DNA from 3 places in the Bradyrhizobium sp. HKCCYLRH3097 genome. Region 2 is predicted to be linked to each of the others. Evidence: predicted binding sites of a transcription regulator. Region 2 holds the regulator's gene; each other region holds the start of a gene.
The links. The regulator LexA, encoded in region 2, represses DNA repair genes until DNA is damaged. The targets are predictions, from matches to a motif close to TGTTCNNNNTGTGTTCNG.
Positions count from the first base shown of each region.

Region 1: a site for LexA is predicted at 2,298-2,315, ahead of ACQR0U_RS00885 (YifB family Mg chelatase-like AAA ATPase). Genes of this name have one in related genera too.
Region 3: a site for LexA is predicted at 2,601-2,618, ahead of ACQR0U_RS17180 (putative DNA modification/repair radical SAM protein). Genes of this name have one in related genera too.

Region 1 is NZ_JBNPTX010000001.1:190,338-194,620, forward strand. Features, by position in the region: gene ACQR0U_RS00870 (DNA translocase FtsK) at 1-81, shown strand, start outside; gene ACQR0U_RS00875 (outer membrane lipoprotein carrier protein LolA) at 278-1,039, shown strand; gene ACQR0U_RS00880 (DUF2336 domain-containing protein) at 1,059-2,129, opposite strand; gene ACQR0U_RS00885 (YifB family Mg chelatase-like AAA ATPase) at 2,363-3,901, shown strand; gene ACQR0U_RS00890 (hypothetical protein) at 4,005-4,283, shown strand, end outside.
Region 2 is NZ_JBNPTX010000012.1:133,563-137,845, forward strand. Features, by position in the region: gene ACQR0U_RS25730 (ComEC/Rec2 family competence protein) at 1-182, shown strand, start outside; gene ACQR0U_RS25735 (hypothetical protein) at 137-409, opposite strand; gene ACQR0U_RS25740 (hypothetical protein) at 577-1,017, opposite strand; gene lexA (transcriptional repressor LexA) at 1,292-1,990, opposite strand; gene ACQR0U_RS25750 (molybdopterin molybdotransferase MoeA) at 2,196-3,407, opposite strand; gene ACQR0U_RS25755 (alpha/beta fold hydrolase) at 3,540-4,283, opposite strand, start outside.
Region 3 is NZ_JBNPTX010000006.1:268,702-272,984, reverse strand. Features, by position in the region: gene ACQR0U_RS17190 (Y-family DNA polymerase) at 228-1,817, opposite strand; gene ACQR0U_RS17185 (ImuA family protein) at 1,711-2,505, opposite strand; gene ACQR0U_RS17180 (putative DNA modification/repair radical SAM protein) at 2,702-3,940, shown strand; gene ACQR0U_RS17175 (UdgX family uracil-DNA binding protein) at 4,093-4,283, shown strand, end outside.

The DNA.
Region 1 (4,283 bases), on a different contig from region 2:
GAACAGGAAGGCATCGTCGGCCAGGCCAACCACGCCGGCAAGCGCGAGATCCTGGTGCCCGAGGAGGAAGGCGGGTTCTGACGGCCCCGATGGCCGCAGAAACGCCGCTTCAGTGCCCGATCTTCACGCGATTACGATCACGCTGCCCGGCCGAACCGGGATAGAACGCGTAAAACCTCAGGACGTCGTTTTGAAAAGCTCCTTGTTGAACAGCACGTTTTCGTATCACGCAGCTTGGCGCGGGCGCCGGATCGGCGCTTGGCTGGTCGCCTGCGCCGTGACGATATGCTCTGTCGCCGGTGCGTCCGGTCACGCCGCCGCGCAGGGCACGCCGGCTCCGAAATCAGGCCCGAAGAGCGGCTCCCAGCTCAGCGCCTCCGACCAGCAGCGGGCCGGCCAGAGCCCCTCGACCACCCAGACGGCCCCGCCAAACCCGGTCATTCCCGATCCCCGGCGCAACGTGCCGGCCAGCATCTTCACCTCGTTCGACGCCAACCAGAAGGCGCAGGCGGCCAAGGTCAGCGCCTATCTGTCGTCGCTGCAGACCCTGGTCGGGAACTTCGTCCAGGTCGGCCCGGACGGCAGCAAGACCAAGGGCGATTTCTACATCCAGAAGCCGGGCAAGGTCCGCTTCGAATACGAGCCGCCGACGCCGATCGACATCATCGCCGACGGCTCTTCCTTGGTGGTGCGCGACCGCAAGCTCGCGACCCAGGACGTCTATCCGCTGTCGCAGACGCCGCTGCGTTATCTGCTGTCCGACCGCATCGACCTGTTGAAGGACACCAACGTGATCGCGGTCGCCGCCGACGACCTTTACGTCACGATCACGATCGAGGAGAAGCAGGCCCTGATCGGCACCAGCCGGCTGATGCTGATGCTCGGCGCCAAGGACGGCCAGCTCAAGCAGTGGACCGTGACCGATCCGCAGGGCTACGACACCACGATTGCCGTCTACAATCTGGATACGACCAAGAAGCTCGATCCGGCGATGTTCAAGATCGACTTCACGGCCTATCCGAGCACGCCGCCGGGCTGACGCCGCCTCTCGCGCTCGCTCAGCGCGATTCGAGCCCGCGCACCTTCCATTGCGCTTCTGACAGTGCGAGCTTCTCGAAGCGCTTGCGCGCCTCTTCGAGGTCATCGGCCGGAAGCGCGTCGCAGCCGGGCCGGTCGCGCAGGATCATCGACGTCGTCGCCCAGCTGAGCCGCGCGGCCTTGCAGGCCAGCAGCAGGTCCGTGATGCGGTCCTCCTCCAGCAGCGATTCGATCGTCTCGATGGTGACGACGCAGAGCAGCGCCAGCGCTGCTATCACGGCAGGGAAATCGCCGGTGGCGCAGAAGCGGTTGACGGCGGAGTCGCCGAGCTTGCCGGTCCGGCTAAGGGCGGCAACCTCGGCCTTGACCTGCTGATAATCCCAGATCGCGCGCATTGCCGCGCCGGGCGAGCGGGTCGGCGTCGCCTGCAGAGTGGCGCGGGTCGCCGGCGGCGCGGCCTTGATGAAGCGGGCGCGGGCGCCCTCGCTGGCCGCGGCGACGAAGGCCCGCGACAGCTTGGCCGGCAGGTCGGTGCGCAGCGCCAGCTTCTCGGCGAGATCCTCGTCGCGCTCGGCGATCTTGAACAGGCTGCGATAGCCGTCCTCGGACAGCCGGGCGGAAAGATTCTGCGCCAGCGCCATGCGCACCGCCGGAAAGCCGCGCGCGATCAGCTGCGTCGTGAGGCCGTCGCCGATGCCCCTGCGGCTGGCGATCGCAACGAGATGCGCCGGACTGCCGGTGCGGATGAACTCGGCGAGGTCGCGCTCGGTCAGCACCGCCGCCTTGGCCAGCATCGGCCCGGCGACGCGCAATTCGGGGTGAACGGCGAGCATCCGCGCCGTCGCGTAGGGCGCGCGCTCGACGCCGGCGAGCGCCATGCTCAGCTCGGCCAGCAGCTCGGTCGCGACCTGCGGCATCAGCCGGGCGAACATCTGATCGTAGAGATCGAGCTGCTCGGCCGAGGCCGGCCGCGGACCGGCCAGGAACAGGCTGGTGGTCCGGCGCAGCATGTCGGTGGCGAGCTCGGACACCGTCCGCGCATCACCGGGGGGCGTCTTGGCGGTCGGAGCTGCCGCAGGCGCTGGAGGCATCGCACGTCCCTCGTTGGGCGCCTCCCTCGGCTGTGACGGAGGCGCGGGTCGATCTTCAATTGAGGAAGAATGCGAAGGCCGGACTAAAGGGGCGTTAAGCGCAGCGGACGGAGCTGAAACCCCACGCGGCTGTCGTTAATGGATTGCGGCAGAGCGCGGCAACAACAGTGTTCCCGTATTGTTCTTGCGAACGATGCCGGCTTCCGCTAGCCTCCTTGTCCGGGAGGGGCATCATGGTCCAGCGCGTTTCCACCGTCGCCTTCGAGGGGATCGAGGCCCGCGCGGTCGACGTGCAGGTCCAGGTCGCGCCCGGCCTGCCGGCCTTCGCCATCGTTGGCCTGCCGGACAAGGCGGTGTCGGAAGCCCGCGAGCGGGTGCGCTCGGCGCTGATCGCCTCGGGCCTCGCGTTGCCGGCGCGGCGGATCACGGTGAATCTCGCGCCGGCCGACGTGCCCAAGGAAGGCAGCCATTACGATCTGCCGATCGCGCTCGGCCTGATGGCCGCGATCGGCGCCATTCCGCCGGATGCGCTCGGCGGCTTCACGGTGCTCGGCGAGCTCGGGCTCGACGGCTCGATTGCGCCGGTCGCCGGCGTGCTGCCGGCGGCGATCGGCGCCAATGCGCGCGAGGAAGGATTGATCTGCCCGGCCGCCTGCGGCGCCGAAGCGGCCTGGGCGAGCCCGGACCTTCAGATCATCGCGGCGACGTCGCTGATCCAGATCGCCAACCATTTCAAGGGCACGCAGGTGCTGTCGCGGCCGCAGCCGAAGATCCAGGAGGCACCCGCCAGCCTGCTCGACCTGCGCGACATCAAGGGCCAGGAGAGCGGCAAGCGCGCGCTGGAGATCGCGGCCGCCGGCGGGCATCATCTGCTGATGATCGGCTCGCCCGGCGCCGGCAAGTCGATGCTGGCGGCGCGGCTGCCGTCGATCCTGCCGCCGCTGTCGCCGGCAGAGCTCTTGGAAGTTTCGATGATCGCCTCGGTCGCCGGCGAGATCGAGGGCGGCGCGCTGACGTCGCGCCGGCCGTTCCGCAGCCCGCATCATTCCGCCAGCATGGCGGCGCTGACCGGCGGCGGCCTGCGCGCCCGCCCCGGCGAGATCTCGCTGGCGCATCAGGGCGTGCTGTTCCTCGACGAGCTGCCGGAGTTCGATCCGCGCGTGCTGGATTCGCTGCGCCAGCCGCTCGAGAACGGCGAGGTCTCGATCTCGCGCGCCAACCACCGCGTCACCTACCCTGCCCGCTTCATGCTGGTCGCCGCGATGAATCCGTGCCGTTGCGGCAACGCGTTCGAGCCCGGCTATGCCTGCAAGCGCGGCCGCATCGACCGCTGCACGTCCGACTACCAGACGCGCATCTCCGGCCCGCTGATGGACCGCATCGACCTGCGCATCGAGGTCCCCGCCGTCACCGCCGCCGACCTCATCCTGCCGCCCGCCAAGGAAGGCTCGGCCGAGGTGGCCGCCCGCGTCGCCGCCGCGCGCGACCTGCAGCGCGCCCGCTATGCCAAAGCCGGCCTGCCGCACATCCGGACCAACGCCGAGGCCCCCGCCGCCGTGCTCGACGAAATCGCCAGGCTCGACGCGCCCGGCCAGAAGCTGCTGCGCGAAGCCGCCGAGACGATGCGGCTGTCGGCGCGCGGCTATCACCGCGTGCTGCGCGTGGCGCGGACGCTCGCCGATCTCGACCACACTGATGCGATCGGCCGGCTGCATCTGGCCGAGGCGCTGTCGTATCGCGCGCTGGCGGAGGACAATCGCCACGCGGCGTAAGGGCGCCCCCTCCCCCTCAACACTCTGGTAACGACTTCTCTTTACGCTCCGACAACCATAAGGCCCGCGTTCCGTCATTAGGCCTGCCGCGTCGGTGCGTATCATGTTGCGTTTCAAGGTCCTTGTCTCGGCCGTGCCGCTGATCGCGGCCGCGGTCATCGCCAGACTCGAATTGGCGCCCTCCCCGCAGCCCTGCATTGCCGTCGGTGCCGACAGCATCTCGCTCGGCTCGGCGCCGTTTACCGCCGATCTCCATGTCGACTTCACCGATGACCCGGCGCTCGCCACCGTTCGCGTGGCGCTGGCCGACAGTCCGGAGACGGCCGATTTCGTCGTGGTCGACGATGTGCTCGCCAAGGAGGATCGTGGCTGCGGCATGACT
Region 2 (4,283 bases):
TGCTGGTGCGGCAGGGCAGGAGCTTCGCCGTCACGCCGGCGCGCGCCGGCGGCACTGACCGCCCATGGTGGCCGGCGCCCGCCGAGGCCGGCGAGTTCGACACGACGCTGACGCCGCGCGCGCCGGCCGTGCGGCCTCAGGACGCGACGCCGCCGGAGACGGAGCAGGGCGAAGAAGACTGAGTGCCGGGCAGCTCGAACGTACCGAGATGATACTCTGTGTCGCCAGGGTCCATGTTGCCAAGTCCATCGAACAGCGAGGGGCTTTCGGCCAGCGTGAACGCAGCGCGCGGATAACGTTGCCAGATGGCGATGTCGTCAGCCGTGACTGTCAGCCATCCGAACACAAGCATATTGCAGCCGGGCTCGGTGATCCCGGCGGCCTTGTTCCAATCGATCTTGTTGACCACGGCAGCAGGCTCCCCCGGCACATCATGGCGGCCGAGGGATGTCGTTCCTATCCGATGCGATGCCGGGGCGTGAGGTTCGCCCGAGAGGACTTTGCGCTTGCAGAACCCAAATCTCCCACGGTCGAAAGCTCGCTCACGACCGAGAGAAATGCCGATGCGGAGACCCCTCAGGTGATGCTGATGCGGCGAATCGGTGTGGCCTGCGAAGGCGGCACGTCCTCGGCGATGTCCGGGCGTCGCTCCGCCGGCTGCTTGCTGACCGGCAATTGCAGCACGGTGACGCGCTGGCCCTCGCAGAGCTGGGTCACCAGCACGTGGCGGCCATCGGCGAATTCGATCGCGTCGTGATGGCGATCGGGAATGTGAGTCTCGATGCTGTTGAACTTTGCGACGCGCTCGCGGATCGTCCGGGTCCAGAGCCAGCGGCTGTCGTAGCGGACGTCCTCGGCGAAGGCCAACTCGGTGCCGGGCAGCATGCAGACTGCGACGGTCGGCTCGCTCTCCAGCGCGAAGCCGCGGGTGGCGGTGCCACGGAAGATCATCGAGATCAACGTCTCGCCGACCTTGGCGGGACGGGACGCAACCGCATGGAGGCTGTAGTCACACATCGGATCGCTCCTCGTTGAGAGATAGCCGACCCACGCTCCCCCCGGACAGGCGCAGGCCTCTATCAGAGTGGACATCGATGGTGATGTTAGCGCGCGCTTCGCGGCAATTCTGCGCTGATCTGCATCGCGTGTGCCCGCAGCCGATCACAAGCGTTTGAGCATGCCGCGCTGCACATCATGAGGTGCATTCGCGCGTGACGTATTTTGCTGGGCAGCCTCCGATCGGCGGCGAAAGCGCGTGCGCCCGCCGCCCATCGACCGATCCCATTCGCGATCAGTACTTGCGGTACAGCCCGACCAGCTTGCCTTGGATCTTCACCCGGTTCGGCGGCAGGATGCGTACCTCGTAGGCGGTGTTGGCCGGCTCCAGCGCGATCGATGCGCCGCGGCGGCGGAAGCGCTTCAACGTCGCTTCCTCATCGTCGATCAGCGCCACCACGATGTCGCCGGTGTCGGCGGTCTCGTTGCGTTGGATCAGCGCCATGTCGCCGTCGAGGATGCCGGCATCGACCATGGAGTCGCCGCGCACCTCGAGCGCATAGTGATCGCCGTTGCCGAGCATGTCGGCAGGCACGCTGATGGTGTGGCTGCGCGTCTGTAGCGCCTCGATCGGAGTACCGGCGGCGATGCGGCCCATCACCGGCACTGCGACGGGGCGCTCGCCATCGTCCAGCGCGGGAGTGCTGGTGCGCACCTTGCCGAGATTGCCCTCGATCACCGATGGGGTGAAGCCGCGGCGGTTGTTGGCGGCCTGTGACAGCTCGGGCAGCTTGATCACCTCGATCGCGCGGGCGCGGTTGGGCAGCCGGCGGATGAAGCCGCGCTCCTCGAGCGCCGTGATCAGGCGATGAATGCCGGACTTCGAGCGCAGATCGAGCGCATCCTTCATCTCGTCGAAGGACGGCGGCACGCCGGCTTCCTTGAGCCGCTCGTTGATGAACCGCAGAAGTTCGTACTGTTTGCGCGTCAGCATCTCGACCTGGTCCCCGGTTTGTTGTCGTCCGAGTCCAAGAGCTGCGCCTCGCGCACAAACCGGCTGAGAGCGCCCTGGAGTCGGACCGTCATCGCGTCGCCCGCAACATACTAAAAACAAATCATGAACGGACACTATATGTTCGATGTGTGTTCCGCAATCCTAAAAATATGATGAACAGACCGGGCTTTACCGGGGAAGCGGCTCAATTCGGCAGGCGCAGGATCTCGCACGGGCTGCCGGCAGGCGCCTTCGGCGCAAACGCCGGCCGGATCACCACAGCCTGCGAGAGCGCGAGATTGCCGAGCAGCGACGAATCCTGCTGGCTCACCGGGGTGGCGATCAGCGTGCCGTCGGCGCGCTCTTCGAGCCGCGCCCGCAGATAGTCCTCGCGCGAATCGTTCGGCCCGAGCTCGCGGCCGAGCAGGGCGGTCTCGCGCGGCATCACGGCCTCGTCGCGGCCGAGCAGCCGCCGAATCAGCGGCACCAGGAACAGGAGGGCGCAGACATAGGACGACACCGGATTGCCGGGCAGTCCGATCACCCTGATGTCGCCGAGCCGTCCGTGCATCATCGGCTTGCCCGGCCGCATCGCGATCTTCCAGAACGCCATCTCGACGCCCTCGGCTTCGAGCGCCTGCTTGACCAGGTCGTGATCGCCGACCGAGGCGCCGCCGGTCGTGATCAAGATGTCGGCCTTGGCCTCTCGGGCCCGGCGGATGCCGGCGATCGTCGCCTCCATCGTATCCGCGGCGATGCCGAGATCGATCGGGGTCCCGCCCTCGTTGCGCACCAGCGCCCGCAAGGCGTAGCCGTTGGAATAGACGATCTGGCCCGGGCCGGGCGTCGAGCCCGGCATCACCAGCTCGTCGCCGGTGGCGAGCAGCGCCACCTTCGGCCGGCGCCGCACCGGCAGCGCCGGATGATTCATGCTGGCCGCCAGCGACAGGTCGCGGTCGCTGAGCCGGCGCCCGGACTTCAGCAGCACCATGCCCTGGTGAAAGTCGACGCCCGCCGGCCGGATATGCCGGCCCTTGATCGCGGCCTCGGTGATCACGACGTGGCCATCTTCGGCGATCGTGTCCTCCTGGATCACCACCGCGTCCGCGCCCTCCGGAACAACGCCACCGGTGAAGATCCGCGCCGCCTCGCCGGGTCCAACCACGCGATCGAACGGCCGCCCCGCCGCGACCTCCCCGATGACCTTCAGCCGCGCCTTGGCCTGGGCGGCGTCCGCCGCGCGCACGGCATAGCCGTCCATCGCCGACATCGCCTCGGGCGGCTGCGTCCGCAGCGCCGCGAGGTCCCGCGCCAGGATGCGGTGAAACGCTTCGTCCAGCCCGACCTGCTCCTCGGCCAGCGGCTCGGCGCCGGCGAGCACGGCGGACAACGCATCAGACACCGGCATCAGGGCCATGGGAGTTCCTTCGGACGGAGACGGCAGATCGAATGAATCGCCTTCTAACCGAACGCGCACGGCGCGGCCAAGGGCCTAGGCCGGCTCCCTGCGTTCCGACCGTCTGCTGTGGGCCGTGCCCGGGGCGCGGCCTCACGATCGCGCGAGAAAGTCTGCAATCAACCGCGTGACCTCCTGCGGACGGTCCAGGCTCGGCAGGTGCGCCGTTCCGGCCAGCTCATGTCCTGACCCGTTCGGCATTGTTGCGGCGAGCAGCCTGCTTCGCTGCTGGATGTGAGGAAAGTCCAAGTCCCCCCAGATGACGAGCGATGGCGCGACGATCTCCGCGAGGCGCGGGAAGGCTGGTGCCATATCGAGAGTCGCGCCGGTTGGCGGCGCGCGGAGTGCGGCGGCGTTCTTCTTCAGGAACGTCTCGCGCGGCTCGCCGGAGATGCGTCCCTCGCGCTGCAAGGGACCGTCGACCCACAGATGCGCCTTGATAGCGCTGACCCGATCCCAATCCTGTGCGGCCTCGGCAGCGGCCAACGACGCCGTTAGCGCCTTGATCTCCGGTGGATAGACCGGCTCCGGCGCGCCGCTGATCGAAGGTGCGATCAGCACCAGCGATGCCATACGTGACGGATGGCGAAGCGCGAAGTCGAGCGCGATGCGGCCTCCTTGCGAGCAGGCAATCAGCGTCGCCGGCCGCCCCGGCGCGAACGCGTCGACGACGGCGAGCAGGTCCTCGACCGGAGAATGAGCTTCCTCATAGGCGACCGTCTCACCAAATCCGCGCCGGTCATAGGCGATCGCCATATGCGTTGCCGCGACGCCCTCGATCTGCGCGCGCCACATGGAGCGGTCGAACACTGCGGCGTGCAGGAAGACGACAGGGTC
Region 3 (4,283 bases), on a different contig from region 2:
GGGAGGGTCGACGCGCGCACAGCGCGCGGCGGGGTGGGGTGAGCCCAGCAACCGGTCGTCATTGGGCCCGCTCTTCTCAGCCGTGCGTGAGTTGGCTTCGACGAGCACCGCAGGTGCGGATGGTCCGTCACCCCACCCCGGCTCGCATGCGCGCATGCGAGCCGACCCTCCCCCTCCAGGGGAGGGTGAGCAGCGAGATCGCCGCGAGAGATGTGCGATCCCGGCCCTCATGCGAACAGGCCATGCATGTACCAGGCGGGCTGCACCGGCAGGCCCTCCGGCTGCTCGAACTCACGATCATACAACCCGTCGCGATAGAGCCAGAAGCGCAGGCCGTGCTCGTCCTCGACGCGGAAATAATCGCGCGTGAGGCCCTGCCCGTCCGGCCGCCACCATTCCATCGCGATGCGCTCCGGGCCCTCGGCGCGGACCACGGCATGCGCGGCACGGCGCCAGACGAAGCGCGCGGGCGGGCCGTCCGGCACGCCGGCAATGACCTGGATCGCCTCGGGGTGCGCGAACAGCCGCAGAGGTCGCAGCGGCGGCTCGCCCTCGGCGCGCTCCGGCCAGGCGGCAGCAGTGGCGGCGGCGAGATTTTGCTGCGCCGGCAGCGGCAGCGCCACGCGCTCCGGAACATGGGTATCGACCGGCAGATGCACGACCACGCGCTTGCCGCCGATGCGCGCGGCGATGCGGTCGATCAGTGCCGACAGCTCGTCATTGTCGTGGACATGGGCATCGAGATCGCGCTGCTGCTGCACCACGATCTCGCTGCGGCCAGCAGCGAGCCGGATCATGTCGAAGCCGAAGCCGGGATCGAGCGGATCGTTCAGCGCCTCGAGCCGCTCGCGGAACAGCCGGTCGATGATTGCGGCCTCGGTGACCGGCTGGCCGGTGTCGACCGTGATCACGCGCACCATTCCATCGGTGCGGAAGAAGCAGGCCTCCAGCCGCCGCGCGCCCTTACCCTGCTGCGCCATCGCCGCCACCAGCATCGCGGCCAGACGGGAGAGGCTGGCCGCAATCACCGTGTCGGTCGCGACCGGCTCGGCAAAACGCTTGTCGACGATGTAGTCCGGCGGGACCTTGCGCGGGCTGATCGGCGCATCGGCCTCGCCCAGCGCCTGCGCCAGCACGCGGGTGAAGGCGGCGCCGAACCGCGCGGTGATCTCGTTGCGGCCGCGCGCGGCGACGTCACCGATGGTCTTGAGGCCGGCTCGGCGCAGGCCGAGCGTAATGGCCTCGCTGCCGCCGAGGGCGGCCACCGGCAGCGGCGCCACCGCGGCCGCCTCCTCGCCGTCGGACACGATGCGGCCATGCACCTGGCGGTTCAGTGTACGCGCACAGACGGCGTTGGAGGCGATCGCCGCCGACACAATGAGGCCATGCGCGGTCAGCGCGTCGCAGACCGACTGCATCAGCCTAGCTTCGCCGCCGAACAGATGCACGCAGCCGGTGATGTCGAGCGACAACCCATGCGGCGGGTCGAGCGCCACCAGCGGCGTGAAGCGGTCGCACCAGTCGGCGATGCTCTCCAGCATCTTTGCATCAGCCGCCAAATCGGCTTCGTGCGCGACGAGGTCGGGACAGACCGCGCGGGCATTCGCCAAGGGCTGGTCGAGCGACACACCGTGGCACGCCGCCGCTTCGTCCAGCGCATGGATCAAGAGCGCATTGGCGTCCTTGATGACGACGACCTGCGGCTTGCTCTCAGGCGGAGCGCCTGTGAGTGCCCGCTGTCTTTTGATGCGATCGATGGGCAGGCGCGGCAGCCACAGGCTGAGGATCCGCCGCCGGTTCGCTGAAACGGCATGCATCGGGGGTCCACTCCATGATCCATCGTCCGGTCTGGCCGTGACGGTTGCGAATGAGCTCGGCATCGAGGCGCGGCGCGCCCCACGCCATCCAGGGCGCCGAGGGCAGCGACGGCGCGGTTCGCACGATCCAGCGCGTCTCCGCGGTCGACGGCTCGGGCGCAGCCGCAATGCGCAACATGAGCGCGGTGACGCCGGATTCCTGCGCCGCCAGGGTCAGCTTGCGGCTGGCGACGAGATCGAGCTTTTGCGTCTCGCCCCACACCTCCAGCATCACGCTGCCGAGCGCATCGCAGGCGAGCGCGTCGGCGGCGGTGCGCAAGGCGTGGTCGAGATCGGGCGCGCGCACGATGACGATGCGGCGCGGATCGAGGCCGAGCTCGGCGAGCCCGCTCATCGACAGCGCGCCCATCTCGCGCTCGGCGAAATCCTGCCGGATCCAGATCAGGGGCCGGCGCGCGGCGACACGCGCGGCAAGCCCGCACAGGAAGCCGGTCGCGGCTACCGCCTGGCGGCCGGTCTCGGCGAACACCTCGTGCAGCGCGCCGGTGGCGAGTCCGCCTTGCAGGGTTGCATCCACCTCGTCATGGCCGAGCGCGACCCGGCGCAGGTCGTGTGCGCCATCGGCCACTTCGAGACGGGCAATGCGGCCGCGCAATTGCGCGAGCGTGTCCATGCGTGCGCCGGTCATCCGTCGCCGCTCCTTTCAATCCATCGTGCCGGCGCTGCCGTTCTGTGCAGGGAAGCGAAAAACGAACTTGGCAGTGAACCCGCGACGACCCTCTTTGTTCATGATACGTTCTAATATAAAGCTAACGCCGGACGATGAGTCAATCGGGATTGCCCCGGGTGTGATTCAGGCAATGGAATCAAAGGGATTCGAACGCATGGAGCTGTTGCGCAAACTGGAGATCCTGGCCGATGCCGCCAAGTACGACGCGTCCTGCGCCTCCAGCGGTACCGAGATGCGGGATTCCCGCGACGGCAAGGGGCTCGGCTCGACCTCGCCCGGCATGGGCATCTGCCATTCCTATGCGCCGGACGGACGCTGCATCTCGCTGCTCAAGATTCTGCTGACCAATGCCTGCAACTTCGACTGCCTGTATTGCGTCAACCGCGCCTCCTCCAACGTGGCCCGCGCGCGCTTCACGGTCGACGAGGTGGTGAAGCTGACCATCGACTTCTATCGCCGCAACTACATCGAGGGGCTGTTCCTGTCGTCGGGCATCATCCGCAGCCCCGACTACACGATGGAGCAGGTCGTGAGCGTCGCGCGCAAATTGCGCGAGGAGCATCGCTTCCGCGGCTACATCCATCTGAAGACGATTCCGGAGGCTGACGAGGCGCTGATCGCCGAGGCCGGCCGCTATGCCGACCGGCTCAGCATCAACATCGAGACGCCGCTGGAGGCGAGCCTGACGACGCTCGCGCCGGAGAAGGACCAGCGCGCCATCCGCCGCACCATGGGCCGTCTCCGGCTCAAGCTCGACGAGACGGCGGAGGCGAAGAAGACGGTGCGCCGGGCCAAGCCGCCGCGCTTCGCGCCGGCCGGCCAGAGCACGCAGATGATCGTCGGCGCCGACGACGCCAACGACCGCGTCATCCTGTCGACCTCGGCCAATCTCTACGGCGCCTACAAGCTCAAGCGCGTCTATTACTCCGCCTTCAGCCCGATCCCCGATGCCAGCCGCGCGCTACCGCTGCAGGCGCCGCCCCTGGTGCGCGAGCACCGGCTGTACCAGGCCGACTGGCTGATGCGGTTCTACGGCTTCGATGCCGACGAGATCGTCGAGGAGAACGAAGGCATGCTGCCGCTCGACATCGACCCCAAGCTCGCCTGGGCCTTGCGCCACCGCGACCGCTTCCCGCTCGACATCAACACAGCAAGCCGCGAGGAGCTGTTGCGCGTGCCCGGCTTCGGCACCCGCACCGTGCAGCGCATCCTCGCCACCCGCCGCACCACCACGATCCGGTTTGCGGATCTGGCCCGGCTCAACGTTGTCCGGAACAAGGTCTTGCCGTTCATCGTTCTCTCCGACCACCGGCCACAGCCGTCCCTGCTCGACGGTGCCAGCCTCAGAGCCCGGCTGCGGCCCAAACCGCAGCAGCTGGGATTCGGATTCTAACGGAAACCGTCATCGCGAGCGCAGTGACATAGCTGCCGTCATTCCGGGGCGCCTCGAAGAGGCGAACCCGGAATCTCGAGATTCCGGGTCTGGTCCTTCGGACCATCCCGGAATGACGCGGCGGCTTCGCTCGCAATGACGAGAGAGATGAGATGCACGTCGTAACCCTCGACAGCGACACTGATTTCGACGGCTGGCGTCAGGCGGCGCGGGCGCTGGCGATGAACGACGTCAAGCCGGCCGATGTCAGCTGGCGCGTCAAGGGCGCGGCGCCCGACCTGTTCGACGATCAGGCCGACACGCAGCTTCCCGAGGTGCCAAAGGGCGCGTTCTCAGTGCCGGC